3 regions of the Pseudomonas sp. R2-7-07 genome follow, and region 3 is predicted to be linked to each of the others. Evidence: riboswitches for the same ligand, from Rfam matches in the RefSeq annotation. Region 3 holds a riboswitch; each other region holds the start of a gene.

Region 1 (5,383 bases), 540 kb from region 3:
ACAGCGACTCGTTCAACGCACCGGACTGGTTGAAGTACATCAGTTTGGCTTCATCCTCGGTGACCCCGTGGGCCAACTCATGGCCGATCACATCGAGTGCCACGGTGAAGCGGTTGAACAGCTGCTGGTCGCCATCGCCAAAGACCATCTGGGTCGAGTTCCAGAACGCATTGTTGTAGTCCTGGCCGAAGTGCACCGTGGCATCCAGCGCCATGCCGGCATCGTCGATGGAATTGCGGTCGAAGACCTGGTCGAAAAAGTCGAAGGTCGCGCCCAGGCCGTCATAGGCCTCGTCCACCGCCGCATCACCGCTGGCGGGTTGCCCTTCGCTGCGGATCAGCTTGCCCGGCAGGCTGTCGGTGTTGTCGGCGCTGTAGATCGAGCGCTGTTTCTCGGCACCCGCCACCAGCGCCATGCGGGCGGGGCCTCTGGCGGGTACGGCGACCATGCGCAACGAGCGGAACGTGCTGTCCTTGGCGCGCGTACGCAGCGCCACCTCGCGTTGGGCTTTATCGCCGTGGCGTGCAATCTGGTCGAGCATGTACGGCGGGATCAGGCAGAAAATCGGGTTGCGCGATTGGCGAACACACATAAGCTGGCTCCTTTTTGGCGTGTGGTGAACGTCCGGTTAACGACTTCAGGATAGACCGGAGTCTGCCGCCTGGGCCAAATTGTCATGAAATCATGTTGCAGTCGTGTTTATCCGATCCTCATCAGGAAGCCTTCCATGCCCGCACGTAACGTCAAAATCGACCTGGCCTACCGCCCAAGGCTTGCCGACCTTCGCCCCTTGGTCACGCCCACACCCTCCCTGCTGGAAGCCAGGGCCGCCGCGCCACGCGTCAGCGCAGCCAAGGACTTGCAAGACCGGCGCGGCTACGCCGAGGATTTTCTCGGCAGCTTCGCGGTGCCCTGGCCCACGCTGGACCCGACCCAGGCAAGCGACGCCCAGCCCCGCCTGGACTACATGCACTTTTCCATCAGCATGTCGCGTTCCCGACGGCTGGCGCTGTATGTCGGTGTCAACATCGACGGCGCCAAGCACGTCGATATCGTGCGCAGCAACGACACCTGGGCCTACGACGGCCGCCTGCCCATCGACGCCCAAGTGGGCGAAGACCTCTACGCCGGCAACGGCCTTGACCGTGGCCACCTGGTGCGGCGCCAAGACCCCAACTGGGGCGCCGACGCGAACACCGCCAACGGCGACACCTTCCATTTCACCAACTGCTCGCCGCAGATGAGCGGCTTCAACCAGAAGACCTGGCTGGAACTGGAGGACTACATTCTCGACAACACCCAGCGCTGGAAAGCCCGTGCCAGCGTATTTACCGGCCCGGTATTCGCCGACGACGACCGCCTGTACCGGGGCGTGAAAATCCCCAAGGCGTTCTGGAAAGTCGTGGCCTACCTCGGCGACGACGGCAAGCCTTCCGCCAGCGCCTATATGATCGACCAGAGCCGCGAGCTGGGCCAACTGGACCTGGTGTTCGGCCCGCTCAGAACCTACCAGCGCAGTGTGATCCAGATCGAGCAATTGACCGGCATCCGCTTCGGCAACCTGGCCGACTACGACGGCTTCAGCAACGAAGAGCGCGCCACGGGAACGCGGATCGAAGCGCTGATCCGGGGGCCTGGGGACATTCGCCTGTAACCGGCGTCACTTCCACCTCCCTCTCGTGGGCCGAATCAACTACCATAGCGCCGCCGGTTCCCCCACGGGACTAATAGGGAATTCGAAACGCCGCCCGCGACGTCAATCGAAACTGCCCCCGCAACTGTAGGTGCCGAGCCTGCTCCCCACTGCCACTGGACGTTGTCCGGGAAGGCCGGAGCCGGGCGATGACGCATCAGTCAGGAGACCTGCCGGCCCAGTGACTCACTAACCGGCGGGGTGTCCGGGAAGGCCATCCTTGCCCTGCCCGGCCGGCAGCGTTCGTGGGTGTATTTCCGTACCGTACCTGCCCTGCTTCACCGACGGTTCAAACGGAGATTGCCCCATGCTGCCACGCGTTACGGCCCTGATCATCGGCCTGGGTTGCTGCGCCCTGGCCCACGCCGCGCCTACCCACTACCCGCTGACCCTGGAAAACTGCGGCAGCCCCGTCACGTTCCAGCAGGCGCCCGCGCGTAGCGTGACCATCGGCCAGGCCGCCACCGAGATGCTGTATGCGTTGGGCGTGGGCGACAAAGTGGTCGGCACTTCGCTGTGGTTCAACGATGTATTGGCGCAGTACAAGGCACAGAACGACCACATCGAGCGCCTGGCCAATAACGAACCGAGCTTCGAAGCAGTGATCGCCAAGCGCCCGCAACTGGTGGCCGCCGAGCTGGAATGGGTGGTCGGGCCCCAAGGCGTGGTGGGCACCCGCGAGCAGTTTCAGGAACTGAACATCCCGACCTACTTGCTGCCCTCCGACTGCGAAGACAAAGACAACCGGGTGGGCGCCGACGGCACGCGGCTGCAGCCGTTTCGCATCGAGACGATCTACAAGAGCCTCAGCCAATTGGCCGAGATCTTCGACGTGCAGGCGCGCGGCCAGCAACTGACCGATGAACTCAAGGCGCGCCTGGCCACGTCCATTGCCACTGTGCAGCGCAAAGGCTTGAAGCAAGCCAGCGCGCTGGTGTGGTTCTCCAGCGCCGAAATGGCCAGCGACCCCTACGTGGCCGGCCATAAAGGTGTACCCGAATTCATGCTGCACACCCTCGGCCTGCGCAACGTGGTGCAGTCCGATGAAGAATGGCCCGCCGTCGGCTGGGAAACCCTCGCCAAGGCCAACCCCACCTTCCTGGTGATCGCACGCATGGACCGGCGCCGCTATCCCGCAGACGACCATGAAAAGAAGCTGGCCTTCCTGCGCAGCGACCCCGTGACCCGCAACATGGACGCGGTGAAACACAACCGCATCATCATCCTCGACGCCCTGGCGCTGCAGGCCAGCCTGCGCACATTCGACGGCCTTGACCAACTGGCTGCGGCCATCGACGGCTACGACCTGGCGCAATGATACGGACCCTGCTCGCCCTCACGCTGCTGCTGATCGCCCTGCTCGCCGGCGTGGCCATCGGCGAAACCGCCATCTCGCCGCAGGTGGTGCTCCAGGTGCTCGCCAACAAACTCTGGGCGGCCGGCTACGCACTCGACCCCATCGATGAAGGCGTGGTGTGGAACTACCGCCTGACCCGTGCCCTGGTGGCCGGCGCCTGCGGTGCGGGCCTGGCAACGTGCGGGGTGATCCTGCAATCGTTGCTGCGCAACCCGCTGGCCGATCCGTATCTGTTGGGCATCAGCGCCGGCGCCTCGACCGGTGCGGTGCTGATCGCGTTGATCGGGGTGGGCGGCGGTTTGATTTCGCTGCCGGCCGGCGCATTCGTCGGCGCCATGGCCGCATTCGCCCTGGTGATTCTGCTGGCGCGGGCCAGCGGCTCGTCCAATGGCACCGGGCAGATCATCCTCGCCGGTATCGCAGGCTCCCAGCTGTTCAATGCGCTCACCGCGTTCCTGATCACCAAATCCGCCAGCTCCGAACAGGCGCGGGGCATTATGTTCTGGCTGCTCGGCAACCTCAGCGGCGTGCGTTGGCCGTCGGTGTGGCTGGCGGTGCCGGTGGCGGTCGTGGGGCTGCTGGTGTGCCTGTGGCACCGTCGCGCCCTGGATGCGTTTACCTTCGGCACAGATTCGGCGGCCGCCCTCGGCATCCCGGTGCGGCGCGTGCAATTCGCGCTGGTGGGCTGCGCGGCGGTGGTGACGGCGGTGATGGTGTCGATTGTCGGCTCCATCGGTTTTGTCGGGCTGGTGATCCCCCATGCCATGCGCTTGATGCTGGGCACCGGGCACTCGCGCCTGCTGCCCGCCAGCGCCCTGGGCGGCGCGTTGTTCCTGATCGCCGCCGATGTGCTGTCGCGCACCCTGATCAAAGGCCAGGTGATTCCGGTGGGGGTGGTCACCGCACTGGTCGGCGCGCCGGTGTTTGCGCTGATCCTGATCGGTCGGAGGAATGCGCGATGAGTGTGTTGAGCTGCAGTGGGCTCGGCTTCAAGGTGCGCGAGGCCGAGTTGCTGTGCGACATCCACCTTGAAGTTGCGGCGGGTGAAACCCTGGGTATCGTCGGGCCGAACGGGTCGGGCAAATCGACCTTGCTCAAGTTGCTCGCGGGGTTGCGTACGCCGGCCAGCGGTGAGGTGCGCCTGGGCGACAAGCGTTTAGGCGACTTGTCGCGCCGCGCCATCGCGCAGCACGTGGCCGTGGTGGAACAACAGGCCGATACCGACGATGCCATCCGCGTGTTCGATGCGGTCGCCCTGGGCCGCACGCCATGGCTGTCGGCACTGAGCCCCTGGTCGAGCGAGGATGCCGCCATCGTGCGCCAGGCCTTGCACGACGTCGACGCCACACACCTGAGCCATCGCGCCTGGCGCAGCCTCTCCGGCGGCGAACGCCAACGCGTGCATATCGCCCGCGCACTGGCGCAGCGCCCGCAGATTCTGCTGCTGGACGAGCCGACCAACCACTTGGACATCCAGCACCAACTGACGATTCTCAAAGGCGTGCAGGCGCTTCCCGTCACCACCTTGATTGCCCTGCACGACCTCAACCAGGCGCTGACCTGTGATCGCCTGGCCGTGCTCGACCATGGGCGGCTGGTGGCGCTGGGTAAACCGCTGGAGGTACTGACTCCCCAACGGCTGCAGGCCACCTTCGGTGTGCAGGCGCATTACCTGACCGACCCGTTCGACGGCGCGCAGATTCTACGCTTGCGCTCAGCCTGAGCCCGCTGGTGTCGAACAGGCCCTGCGCAGGATCAGCAACAGTTGATGAATGGAATACGGCTTGTGCAGCAGGTCGAAACCGTGGGTGCCTTGTTGCGCCAGCACATGGCTGTAGCCACTGGTAAGCACGATGGGCAAGGCGGGCCACAGCCGTTGGATTTCCTTGGCCAGCTCAAGCCCGTTCATGCCGGGCATCATCACATCGGAAAACACCACGTCGAACGCGTCGGCCTCATCGGACAACAATTTGAGGGCCTGCTCGGCATTCATCGCCCACGTCGCCTGAAAGCCCAGTTCCTCCAGGGCCTGGGTGGCAAAGGTGCCCACTTCGACGTTGTCTTCCACCACCAGCACGTGGGTGCCACGGCCTTCGGTCATCGGCGCCGCCTCAAGCTCCACCTCGGGTTCCCGCGGTCGCGCAATGACTTTGGGCAGGTACAACGTGAACGTCGAACCTCGACCGAATTCGGTGCTGACCCGCACTTCGCCGCCCGACTGTTTGGCAAAGCCGAACACCTGGCTAAGGCCAAGCCCGGTGCCCTGCCCGACGTTCTTGGTGGTGAAAAACGGCTCGAATATGCGCTCCAGATGCTCAGGGCGTATGCCGCTG
Region 2 (5,383 bases), 830 kb from region 3:
CCAAGCGTGCACTCGCCATGGCCCCGTCTACGGTTACCGCCAGTAAGTAAAGTTAAAGTGATACTTGAAGTTTGACGTGTAAGCGCTAGAATCCCTGGACATTGCTGTAATCCGTTCGCGCGAGCTTTGCTTGCGCGTTCTGGTTTTCAGCGTTCGGCAGCGAAAGCCGCATCCAGACCAGGATTGTTCTGCCCATGTCGACCTCGGCCCGCCTCTTTCTTCTCGTTTGCGCCGCGCTCCTCAGCGCCTGCGCAAGCCGTCCACCGCCGCCTGCTCCCGTAGCCGTCAAGCCTAAGCCGGTGTTCAACTATTCCACCCAGAATTTCTCGCCGGCCGCCGAAGACGTGCTCTTCCGCGCGCTGGGCCTGGTGGGCACGCCGTATCGCTGGGGCGGCAACACGCCGGACTCGGGCTTTGATTGCAGCGGCCTGATTGGCTTTGTCTACCGCGATGCGGCCGGTATCACCTTGCCGCGCACTACCCGCGAGTTGATCGTGATGCGTGCCCAGGACGTCAGCGAGCAGAACCTGCAAACCGGTGACCTGCTGTTTTTTGCCACCGGTGGTGGTTCGCGGGTGAGCCACGCCGGCATCTACGTGGGTGAGGGCCGTTTTGTGCACGCTCCGCAGACTGGCGGTACGGTGAAGCTGGATACGTTGTCGAAGGCGTATTGGCAGAATGCTTACCTGAGTGCCAAGCGCGTGTTGCCAGCAAACTTGGCGCGCAATCCCTGAGTCGAACACCGAACCAAATGTGGGAGGGGGCTTGCTCCCGATAGCAGTGGGTCAGGCGCAGATACTGTGACTGATACTCCGCTATCGGGGGCAAGCCCCCTCCCACATTGTTTTGTGGTGTGCTTGAGAGGGTCTACTTGACCGTAGACACCCGCCACACCCTATTCCCCACATCATCGGCCACCAGCAAATCCCCTTGCTGATCGATCACCACGCCCACCGGCCGGCCCATGGCGTTCTCATCTTTATCGAGGAACCCGGTCAGCACGTCCACCGGCTTGCCTTTCGGCTGCCCGCCCTCGAACGGCACGAAGATCACCTTATAGCCACTGTGCGGCTTGCGGTTCCAGGAACCATGCTGGCCGATGAACGCACCGTTGCTGAACTGCGCCGGGAGTGTGTTGCCCTGGGCGAATGTCAGCCCCAGCGAAGCGGTATGCGGGCCGACCGCATAGTCTGGCGCAATGGCTTTGGCGACCAGCTGCGGGTTCTGCGGGGTGACGCGCACATCCACATGCTGCCCGTAATAGCTGAACGGCCAGCCATAGAACGCGCCGTCCTTGACCGAGGTGATGTAATCCGGCACCAGGTCGCTGCCGATTTCATCGCGCTCGTTCACCGCCGTCCACAATTTGCCGCTCTGCGGCTCCCACGCCATGCCGTTGGGGTTGCGCAGGCCGGAGGCGAAAATACGATGCTGGCCCGTGGCGCGGTCCACTTCCCAGATCGCCGCCCGGCCTTCTTCGGCTTCCAGGCCATTCTCGCCGACGTTGCTGTTGGAGCCGACGCTGACATACAGCTTGCTGCCGTCCTGGCTGGCGATCACGTTTTTGGTCCAGTGATGGTTGAGGCTGCCACCCGGCAAATCGACGACTTTGGTGCCGGCCGCCTTGATCGCGGTCTCCCCAGGTTGATAGGGGAAACGCAGCAACTTATCCGAGTCCGCCACGTACAGGTCATTGCCGACCAGAGCCATGCCGAAGGGCGAGTTGAGGTTTTCCAGGAACACCGTGCGGGTTTCGGCGACGCCGTCGTGATCGGCGTCGCGCAGCAGGGTGATGCGGTTCGGGCTCGGCACGCCTGCGCCCGCGCGGCCCATGACTTTCTCCATGACCCAGCCGCGCACGCCTTTGGCGTCATCGGGCTTGGGCGGTGCATTGGTCTCGGCCACCAGGATGTCGCCGTTGGGCAGCACGTAGAGCCAGCGCGGATGCTCCAGGCCCTCGGCGAATGCAGCCACCTGGGTGCCAGCAGCGGCCGTTGGCTTGGCGCCGCCTGGCCAACCGACAGCCGGCGCGATGTTCACGGTGGGGATCAGCGTCTTGTTCGGTTCCGGCAACCTGGGCGAGGGCCCGGTGCCGTCGGCTACCTGCAGGGTAGAGCTTTCTCCGCAGGCGGCGAGGGTGCCGGCGAGCATGATCAGTAGGGCGAGTCTGGTTTTGTGCATGGTGTTCTCCTGAATACCTGTAAGGGTAGAGAAGCACATCACCTTGATGGTTCAAGTACAGGGCCAGCTTTAATTGACGCTCCACCCCCAACCCACTAACCTTCGCGGCTTGTTCCAGGTGCTCTGTGGCGCATGCGTCGACAGAGTGAAACAGGGAAGCCGGTGAGTGAGCGCACTTGTACACAGTGCCGCCGCAATTCCGGCGCTGCCCCCGCAACGGTAAATGAGTCAAGACGGCGCTATTGGCCACTGTATCGCAGGCGATATGGGAAGGCGCGCCGTTGGCATGTCCTGTCTTTTACAAAAGGCAGGGCGCCACTCATGAGCCCGGAGACCGGCCTGAAACATCCAACAGCATCACGGTGGGCGATGCTTGGCTGTCTGTTGTCTTTTTTCCTGCCCGCCGTTTTTGTCCAGCCCCAACGGAGAGCTGCCATGACCGATACCCCCGACCGCGACGAACGCCACCTGGCGCGCATGCTGCGCAAAAAAGCCGTGATCGATGAACGCATCGCCAACTCGCCCAATGAATGCGGTTTGCTGCTGGTGCTGACCGGCAACGGCAAGGGCAAAAGCAGTTCGGCCTTCGGCATGTTGGCCCGCGCCATGGGGCATGGCATGCAGTGCGGCGTGGTGCAGTTCATCAAGGGGCGCAACAGTACCGGCGAAGAGTTGTTTTTCCGCCGCTTCCCCGAGCAGGTCCGCTTTCACGTGATGGGCGAAGGCTTCACCTGGGAAACCCAGGATCGTCAGCGCGATATCGCCGCCGCCGAAGCGGCCTGGGCGGTGTCCCGGGCGATGCTCAATGACCCTTCCATCGGCCTGGTCGTGCTCGACGAACTGAACATCGCCCTCAAGCACGGCTACCTTGACCTCGACCAGGTGCTCAGCGACCTGCAGGCGCGCCCGCCGATGCAGCACGTGGTGGTCACCGGCCGTGGCGCCAAGCCTGAGCTGATCGAAATGGGCGATACCGTCACCGAAATGGGCATGCTCAAGCACGCGTTCCAGGCCGGTATCAAGGCACAGAAAGGCGTCGAACTTTGAATCAGCCCCGTCATTGCCCGGCCGTCTTGATCGCCGCACCGGCGTCCGGCCAGGGCAAAACCACCGTCACCGCCGCGTTGGCGCGTTTGCACCGCAACCTGGGGCGCAAGGTACGCGTATTCAAATGCGGGCCGGACTTCCTTGACCCGATGATTCACGAGCGCGCGAGCGGCGCGCCGGTGTATCAATTGGATATGTGGATGGTGGGCGAGCAGGAAAGTCGTCGTTTGTTGTGGGAAGCGGCCGGGGAGGCCGACCTGATCCTGATCGAAGGCGTGATGGGCCTGTTCGACGGTACCCCGTCCAGCGCCGACCTGGCGCGGCATTTCGGCGTGCCGGTGCTGGCAGTGATCGACGGCACGGCCATGGCGCAGACCTTTGGCGCCCTCGCGTTGGGCCTGGCGCGCTACCAGCCCGACCTGCCATTCGCCGGCGTGCTCGCCAACCGCGTCGGCACGCTGCGCCATGCGCAGTTGCTGGAAGGCAGCCTCACCGAAGGGTTGCGCTGGTACGGCGCGCTGTCGCGTGAAACCGGTATCGAATTGCCCAGCCGTCACCTGGGCCTGGTGCAAGCCAGCGAACTCAATGACCTCGACCTGCGTCTGGACGCCGCCGCCCAGGCGTTGGGCAGCAGTTGCGAAGTCGCCGTGCCGCCACCGGTGACATTTGCCGCGCCGCAGGTGATCACCGCCGAGCCGTTGCTCGCCGGGGTACGCATTGCGGTGGCCCGTGACGAAGCCTTCGCGTTTACCTACGGTGCCAGCCTCGACTTGTTGCGCGCGATGGGCGCCGAGTTGCGTTTCTTTTCGCCGATCCATGACGGCGCATTGCCTGAAGCCGACAGCCTCTATCTACCCGGCGGTTACCCGGAGCTGCATCACCGGGCCCTGTCGCAAAACACGCCGATGCTCGCCGCCATCCGCGCTCATCATGCAGCCGGCAAGCCCTTGCTCGCCGAATGCGGCGGCATGCTGTATCTGCTGGACTCGCTCACCGATGTCGACGGCAACCGCGCCGAACTGCTCGGCCTGTTGCAGGGCGACGCAGTGATGCAAAAGAAATTGGCGGCGCTGGCGCTGCAAAGCGTCGAACTGCCCGAAGGCACCTTGCGCGGGCACACCTATCATCATTCCCTGACCAGCACCGAATTGGAGCCGATCGCCCGTGGCCTGAGCCCCAATGGTGGGCGTGGGGCTGAGGCGGTGTATCGGCAGGGGCGGATGACAGCGTCCTATGTACACTTTTACTTTCCGTCGAACCCGGAGGCGGTGGCCGCACTTTTTGTGCCAGGCCCTGACACCGCTATCGGGAGCAAGCCCCCTCCCACAGGGGAGTGCATTCCACAGGTGGGAGGGGGCTTGCCCCCGATGACGCCATGAGCGACAACGCCTTCCCCGAGGCCGACCGCCAAGCCGTCTACCGCGCCATCGCCGAACGTCGCGACATGCGTCACTTCAGCGGTGGCAGCGTCGCGCCTGAGTTATTGCAGCGCCTGCTCCAGGCTGCTCACCAGGCACCCAGCGTCGGCCTGATGCAACCGTGGCGCTTTATCCGTATCAGCGACCGTCAATTAAGAGGGCGCATTCAGCAACTGGTCGAAGAAGAGCGCCTGCGCACCGCCGAGGCGTTGGGCGAGCGCTCCGATGACTTCATGAAGCTCAAGGTCGAAGGCATCCACGACTGCGCCGAAGTGCTGGTGGCAGCGCTGATGGACGATCGCGAGCGGCACATCTTCGGCCGTCGCACCTTGCCGGAAATGGACATGGCGTCGTTGTCCTGCGCCATCCAGAACCTGTGGCTGGCGGCCCGCGTCGAGGGGTTGGGCATGGGCTGGGTGTCGCTGTTCGAACCCCAGGCCCTGGCCGACCTGCTGGGTTTGCCGGCGGGCGCAAAACCCCTGGCGGTGCTGTGCCTGGGGCCGGTTGCCGAGTTCTATCCGGCACCGATGTTGCAGCTTGAAGGCTGGGCCGAGCCGCGGCCATTGGGTGACATGCTGTACGAAAACCTGTGGGGAGCGAGTCAATGAGTGTGGCCTTGCTGTGTGTGGCCGCAGTGGCGCTGGATGCGCTGCTGGGTGAGCCCAGGCGCTGGCATCCGCTGGTGGCGTTCGGCAATTTTGCCGGGCGCATCGAACAGCGTTTCAATTCAGGCGGTC
Region 3 (5,383 bases):
TAGTCGGCCATGGAAATGCGCGTGGCGTTGAAGGTGTTGGTTTCAAGGATGTCGGCACCGGCATCCAGGTAGGCCTTTTCAATTCCACCAATCACGTCAGGGCGGGTGAGCACCAGCAAGTCATTATTGCCCTTGACGTCGCTTGGCCAGTCGGCGAAGCGTTTGCCACGGTAGTCCTGCTCCTCAAGCTTATAGCTCTGGATCATCGTGCCCATGCCACCGTCAAGGATCAGGATGCGTTCCTTGAGGGCGTGGTGAAGGGCTTGCAGACGAGCGCTACGATCGGACATGGGACTACTCTAAGTCAGGCATTACGAAGGGTATCGATCATACCAAACCTGTGCGAATTTTAAGCGTGTCGGGATTAACATGAATGTCACTCATGTTGGCGAAGGCGCTGGCCGTTGGGATCGCCGCCACTTAATAGAGCGCATACATTGAACCCGGACCGGGTACCTATACGCTTGGTGTAATCGTCAGCGCCGTCCTGGTGCTGGAGAAGGAAAGGAAACCTATCGCTCGCTCAAGCGTTGGCTAGGCGTGGAGGATCGGGTAATTATTTCCCGACAAAAATACTAGGACTTTGTACCTCTGTAATGATTTGGCGTAAACTGCCGGCAAGCCTGTGAGGAGTTTCCATGACTGCCATAACCATTACCGACGCCGCCCACGATTACCTGGCTGACCTGCTGTCCAAGCAGAACACCCCAGGCATCGGCATCCGCGTCTTTATCACCCAGCCCGGCACCCAGTACGCCGAGACGTGCATTGCCTACTGCAAGCCTGGGGAAGAGAAACCTGAAGACACCGCTCTGGGGCTGAAAAGCTTCACCGCGTATATCGACAACTTCAGCGAAGCCTTCCTCGACGACGCCGTAGTCGACTACGCCACCGACCGTATGGGCGGCCAGTTGACCATCAAGGCGCCGAACGCCAAGGTGCCGAACGTCAACGCCGACAGCCCGGTCAACGAGCGCATCAACTATTACCTGCAGACCGAGATCAACCCGGGGCTGGCCAGCCACGGCGGTCAGGTCAGCTTGATCGATGTGGTTGAGGACGGCATCGCCGTATTGAAATTCGGCGGCGGCTGCCAGGGCTGTGGCCAAGCGGATGTGACCCTGCGCGAAGGCATCGAGCGCACCCTGCTGGAGCGTATTCCAGAGCTCAAGGGCGTACGCGACGTGACTGACCACACGCAGAAAGAAAACGCCTACTACTGAGTAAGGTGTTCACTGCGAGCATAAAAACGGCGCCCCGTGAGCGCCGTTTTTTTATTGTTTTTTTTCAAGTAGTTGCGCGACATTGATGACGCAGAACATTAACTGTGGGAGCAAGCCCCCCTCCCACAGTTCTGGCGGTGTTTATCCGGGGCGATAGAGATGGGCATGGCCGGCACGGTAAAGCGATGACTCGCTGAAGCTGTCATTGGTTAGCACGCGGCCCACCAGGATCAGCGCGGTACGCCGGAAACCTTTTGCCTCAACCTTGGCCACAATATCCTCAAGCGTGCCAACTGCCCAATCTTGATCTGGCCACGTCGCCCGATGCACCACGGCAATCGGGCAGTCCGCGCCGTAATGCGGCAACAGTTCCGCGACGATCTTTTCCAGGTGGTTGACCCCCAGGTGAATCGCCATGGTCGTGCCGTGTCGCGCCATGCTGTCGAAGTCTTCGCCCGCCGGCATGTTGGTTTTATCGGCGTAGCGCGTCAGGATTACGCTTTGGGCGATGTCCGGCAGGGTCAGCTCGGCCTCAAGCAGCGCTGCACACGCCGCTACTGCGGTGACGCCAGGAATGATCTGGAACGGTATGCCCAGCTCGCGCAAGTAACGAATCTGCTCGCCAATCGCGCCGTACAGGCTCGGATCGCCGGAGTGCACGCGTGCCACATCCTGGCCATTGGCATGGGCGACCTTGATCAAATCAATGATCTGCTCCAAGTGCAGTTCAGCGCTGTTGACCACGTGTTCAGCGTTATGACCTTCCAGCACCGCCGTTGGCACCAGCGAGCCCGCGTAAATGATCACCGGGCAACTGCGAATCAGTCGCTGGCCTTTGACGGTAATCAGTTCCGGATCGCCGGGGCCGGCGCCGATGAAGTAGACGGTCATGGGGGATTCCTGTGGAAAAACGGGCGAGCATGAAGACTGCTCATGATCGGAAGGGACGATTATCGAGGTTTTAACCGGCGCAGGCCAATGCAAAGGTGGCCTGGGCGGTTTTTTTGCGAGTGATCAGCAGGCGTGCGGGGGCGTTGGCAAGATGTTCGGCGAGGGCCAGGGCAGCGCTTTCGGCGACCCCATGGCAGCCGGTATGCGTAAAGGCAACGGCCGATTTATGGCTCAGCCGATCTTCATAGACGGCCAGTTGTTCAGCGCTGAAACACTGCAACGGCAAGCCCAGCAATCGAGACAGGGCGAGCAGCCCCGGTTCCTCGCGCTTGAGGTCGATACTTGCCAGTGCGGTAATGCTGTGGCGTTCAATCCCGCCCTCGGCGAGGGCGGTGTCAAAGAGGCTCAGCAGGGTGGGAAGATCACAACCGCGCTGGCAGCCCAGGCCGACCACCAGGGTCATGCCGAGTATTGATCGTCGCGGTTGCGGCGGAACAGCCAGGCGCTGATCAGGCCCAGTGCCAGCCAGAACGCCACGTTGGTCAGCTGCGACGCGATCTTGAACTGGGCCTCCAGGGCTTCTGGCGCGAGCATCGAATGCACCTCCGGTTGCGGCGCACCCACCACATGCGGCACGGCCAGGATCGCCACGCCCAGCACTTTGAGCAGCCAGTTGCGGCCGAATACGATCAGCGCAATACCGGCGGCGGTAGAGGCGGCAGTACCGATCCACCAGATCTGGCGTTGGGCCAGGTCAGCGGCAGCGGTGCCCGGCAGCTCTGGCGGCAGGCCCAGGGTCGGCGCCAGCACGAAGGTCGCGTAACCGGCCAGACCCCACAGCAGGCCTTGGGCCGTGCGGGTCGGTGCGCGTAGCGTGTAGAGGCCGGCCAGCATCAGGGCGAACCCGACGGCAACTACCAGATTGCCACCGGTGGTGGACAGCACGCGCTGCCAGCCGTCTTCCGGTTGCCAGGCTTCGGCATCGTGGGTGTGGGCGGCGGCGCCTGCGGCATGTTCATGCGCTGGTTCGGTGGCTGCCGGGGCGTTTTCAAAGGTTTCCGCCTGCAGAATCAGCGGGGCGACCCAGAAGCTTTGCAGCAGGGTCAGCAGCAGGGCGGCCAGCAGGCCTGTGAAACCTGCGGTTTGGGCAATACGCTTGATCATGTCGGCAGGTCTCAGTGGCACGGGAACGCGGCGCTGTGGCGGGTATCGTGAGCAGCGTTGTGCACGGCTTCGATGTGTGAGAAACCCGCGAAATACACCAGGCACGCGCCGAGGATCGACGCCCCGATAGCGGCGGTCAGGCGTTGGCCCAGGGTGGCGGAGTTGCTGGCGGTGTGCGAGGTGCTGCTGATGATCGACATGGCGCGTCCCTTCTGGGTGTCAGGGTGAAACGAGCGCATGAAAACCCCGCGAGCCGGGCACGCAGGGTTCTGAACAGCGCCCGCCCACCGCGGGTTTGTTATCTGAATTTTTCGGGCCGGTCTCCGGGCTTGCGAGGGGCGCTTGGCCTATCAAGCATCTCCTTCCCATGCACAGCACAGTGGATTTGACGCTTCGCTCGCTTACCGTTGCGGGGGCAGCACCGGACTTGCCATAGCTCTATGGCGCACCGGTTTCCCGTTTCACCCTGTGAAGGGCACCCGAAACAAGTTGCATAGGAAAACACGGGCGAGACCTGGGCGTCAATTGAGGTGGGGGCGGGCGCTGGATGGGGAGGGCGTGAGCAGCTGATGAGTAATATCTTTAATTGGTTTGTGTGGGTGTCGCGCTTTATTTTGAATGTTTCTTGTTGGAAGCTGGGCGCCTTGAATGTTGATGTGTCATTTATGAGGCTTAGTTCACGATGAGTGTATCTCGCGCCAAGTTTAATCCGGGTAATGTTTGCGCACATACGGATCAACCGCACAAGTTGCCCGAGTCCCAGCAAGCATTCTCAAGCGTTAACGCCCCTGCGCATGGAGATCGCTCCCAGCGCACCGATGATCCGTATTCCCGCGCAAGCTTCAATAAACCTGTGTGGTCGTTGAGCGATATGGCGCACCAGATCGATCGTAAGGGGCGTAGATTGAATGACAGTAATGGCGACCACACAGTGCAACTCTCTTATACGTTTAATGAAGTTGCAAAAAATGAAAGTAAGTTTAATGAAACACAAAAAAATCAGGCCCGACGCTCAATGCAGTCCTGGGCGGATGTTGCGAAGGTTACTTTTAAAGAAGATGCCATTGAATCCGAAGGCCGGTTACGGTTTGTCAACGACAAGGCGCCCACAGTCGCCGACGCTTTGTTCTCACATTATCAGGGCCGGGTGCGTGTGAACCCCGGCTATGCGGATAACCGTGCACCGCAGGTCAACGGCTTCGGGCGCCAAACGCTCACGCACGAGATCGGCCACATCCTGGGCGCCGCACATACAGGCGATTATGACGCTACTCGTGGCCCCGCCACCTACCACGCGCAGGCCGCCTATGCACAAGACAGTCGGGCCTACTCAGTCATGAGCTATTTTGACGTGAGCCATACTCATCAGGATTTCAAGGGGCAACACGCCTCCTCGCCATTGATGGCCGACATCGCCTGGGCTCAGAGGGTGTTTGGTGCCAACCATCAGACGCGCAATACAGATACTACCTACGGGTTCAACTCCAATACCCAGCGAGACGATCTGTCCTTGAATTCGTCTCGCGACGGTGCTGTGTTTTGCGTCTGGGACGGCGGCGGCAACGATACGTTGGACTTCTCTGGATATCATCAGGACCAGGTGATCAACCTGCGCGCCCAGTCTTTTTCCGATGTAGGAGGAATGAAGGGCAATGTCTCCATCGCCAAGGGCGTTACCCTGGAAAACGCCATCGGTGGTTCAGGTAAAGACGTGCTGATCGGAAATGACGCTGACAACCGCCTCACCGGCGGCGCCGGCGCGGACCACATGCGAGGAGGCGCGGGCAGCGATACGTTCATCTACCAGTATGCCAGTGATTCGACGTTATACGCCCCGGACCAGTTGATGGACTTTGTCAGTGGGCAGGACAGCATCGATATTTCCCCGCTGTTGCGCAGGCATGGCCTTGGCTCGCTGATTTTTGTCAGCCAGTTCACTGGGCGGGCAGGCGAGGTGGGCGTGGGTTACGATCCGCAGACGGACGAGTCATGGGTTGTACTCGACCTGACCGGCAACGGCGAAATTGATTTCTATCTCCAAAGCCACGGGCAGATACGGCATACCGACATTGTTGGCGATGTGCCTGTCAGCTTTCATCACGCGT

The links. Region 3 has a riboswitch for cobalamin ahead of C4J86_RS14645 (CbtB domain-containing protein). Riboswitches for the same ligand answer to the same signal wherever they lie in the genome.
Region 1: another riboswitch for cobalamin. It lies ahead of C4J86_RS17240 (ABC transporter substrate-binding protein); the one in region 3 lies ahead of C4J86_RS14645 (CbtB domain-containing protein).
Region 2: another riboswitch for cobalamin. It lies ahead of cobO (cob(I)yrinic acid a,c-diamide adenosyltransferase); the one in region 3 lies ahead of C4J86_RS14645 (CbtB domain-containing protein).

The regions. Positions count from the first base shown of each region.
Region 1 covers NZ_CP027759.1:3,765,284-3,770,666, forward strand. The annotation lists gene C4J86_RS17230 (M4 family metallopeptidase) at 1-592, opposite strand, end outside; gene C4J86_RS17235 (DNA/RNA non-specific endonuclease) at 728-1,654, shown strand; cobalamin riboswitch at 1,692-1,886, shown strand; gene C4J86_RS17240 (ABC transporter substrate-binding protein) at 2,001-3,011, shown strand; gene C4J86_RS17245 (iron ABC transporter permease) at 3,008-4,012, shown strand; gene C4J86_RS17250 (ABC transporter ATP-binding protein) at 4,009-4,773, shown strand; gene C4J86_RS17255 (ATP-binding protein) at 4,765-5,383, opposite strand, start outside.
Region 2 covers NZ_CP027759.1:4,052,485-4,057,867, reverse strand. The annotation lists gene C4J86_RS18570 (C40 family peptidase) at 1-50, shown strand, start outside; gene C4J86_RS18565 (C40 family peptidase) at 195-734, shown strand; gene C4J86_RS18560 (sorbosone dehydrogenase family protein) at 868-2,181, opposite strand; cobalamin riboswitch at 2,281-2,539, shown strand; gene cobO (cob(I)yrinic acid a,c-diamide adenosyltransferase) at 2,617-3,228, shown strand; gene C4J86_RS18550 (cobyrinate a,c-diamide synthase) at 3,225-4,607, shown strand; gene bluB (5,6-dimethylbenzimidazole synthase) at 4,604-5,254, shown strand; gene cbiB (adenosylcobinamide-phosphate synthase CbiB) at 5,251-5,383, shown strand, end outside.
Region 3 covers NZ_CP027759.1:3,220,403-3,225,785, reverse strand. The annotation lists gene metH (methionine synthase) at 1-290, opposite strand, end outside; gene nfuA (Fe-S biogenesis protein NfuA) at 639-1,223, shown strand; gene cobM (precorrin-4 C(11)-methyltransferase) at 1,365-2,114, opposite strand; gene C4J86_RS14655 (cobalamin biosynthesis protein) at 2,185-2,577, opposite strand; gene C4J86_RS14650 (CbtA family protein) at 2,574-3,278, opposite strand; gene C4J86_RS14645 (CbtB domain-containing protein) at 3,290-3,478, opposite strand; cobalamin riboswitch at 3,575-3,776, opposite strand; gene C4J86_RS14640 (M10 family metallopeptidase C-terminal domain-containing protein) at 3,961-5,383, shown strand, end outside.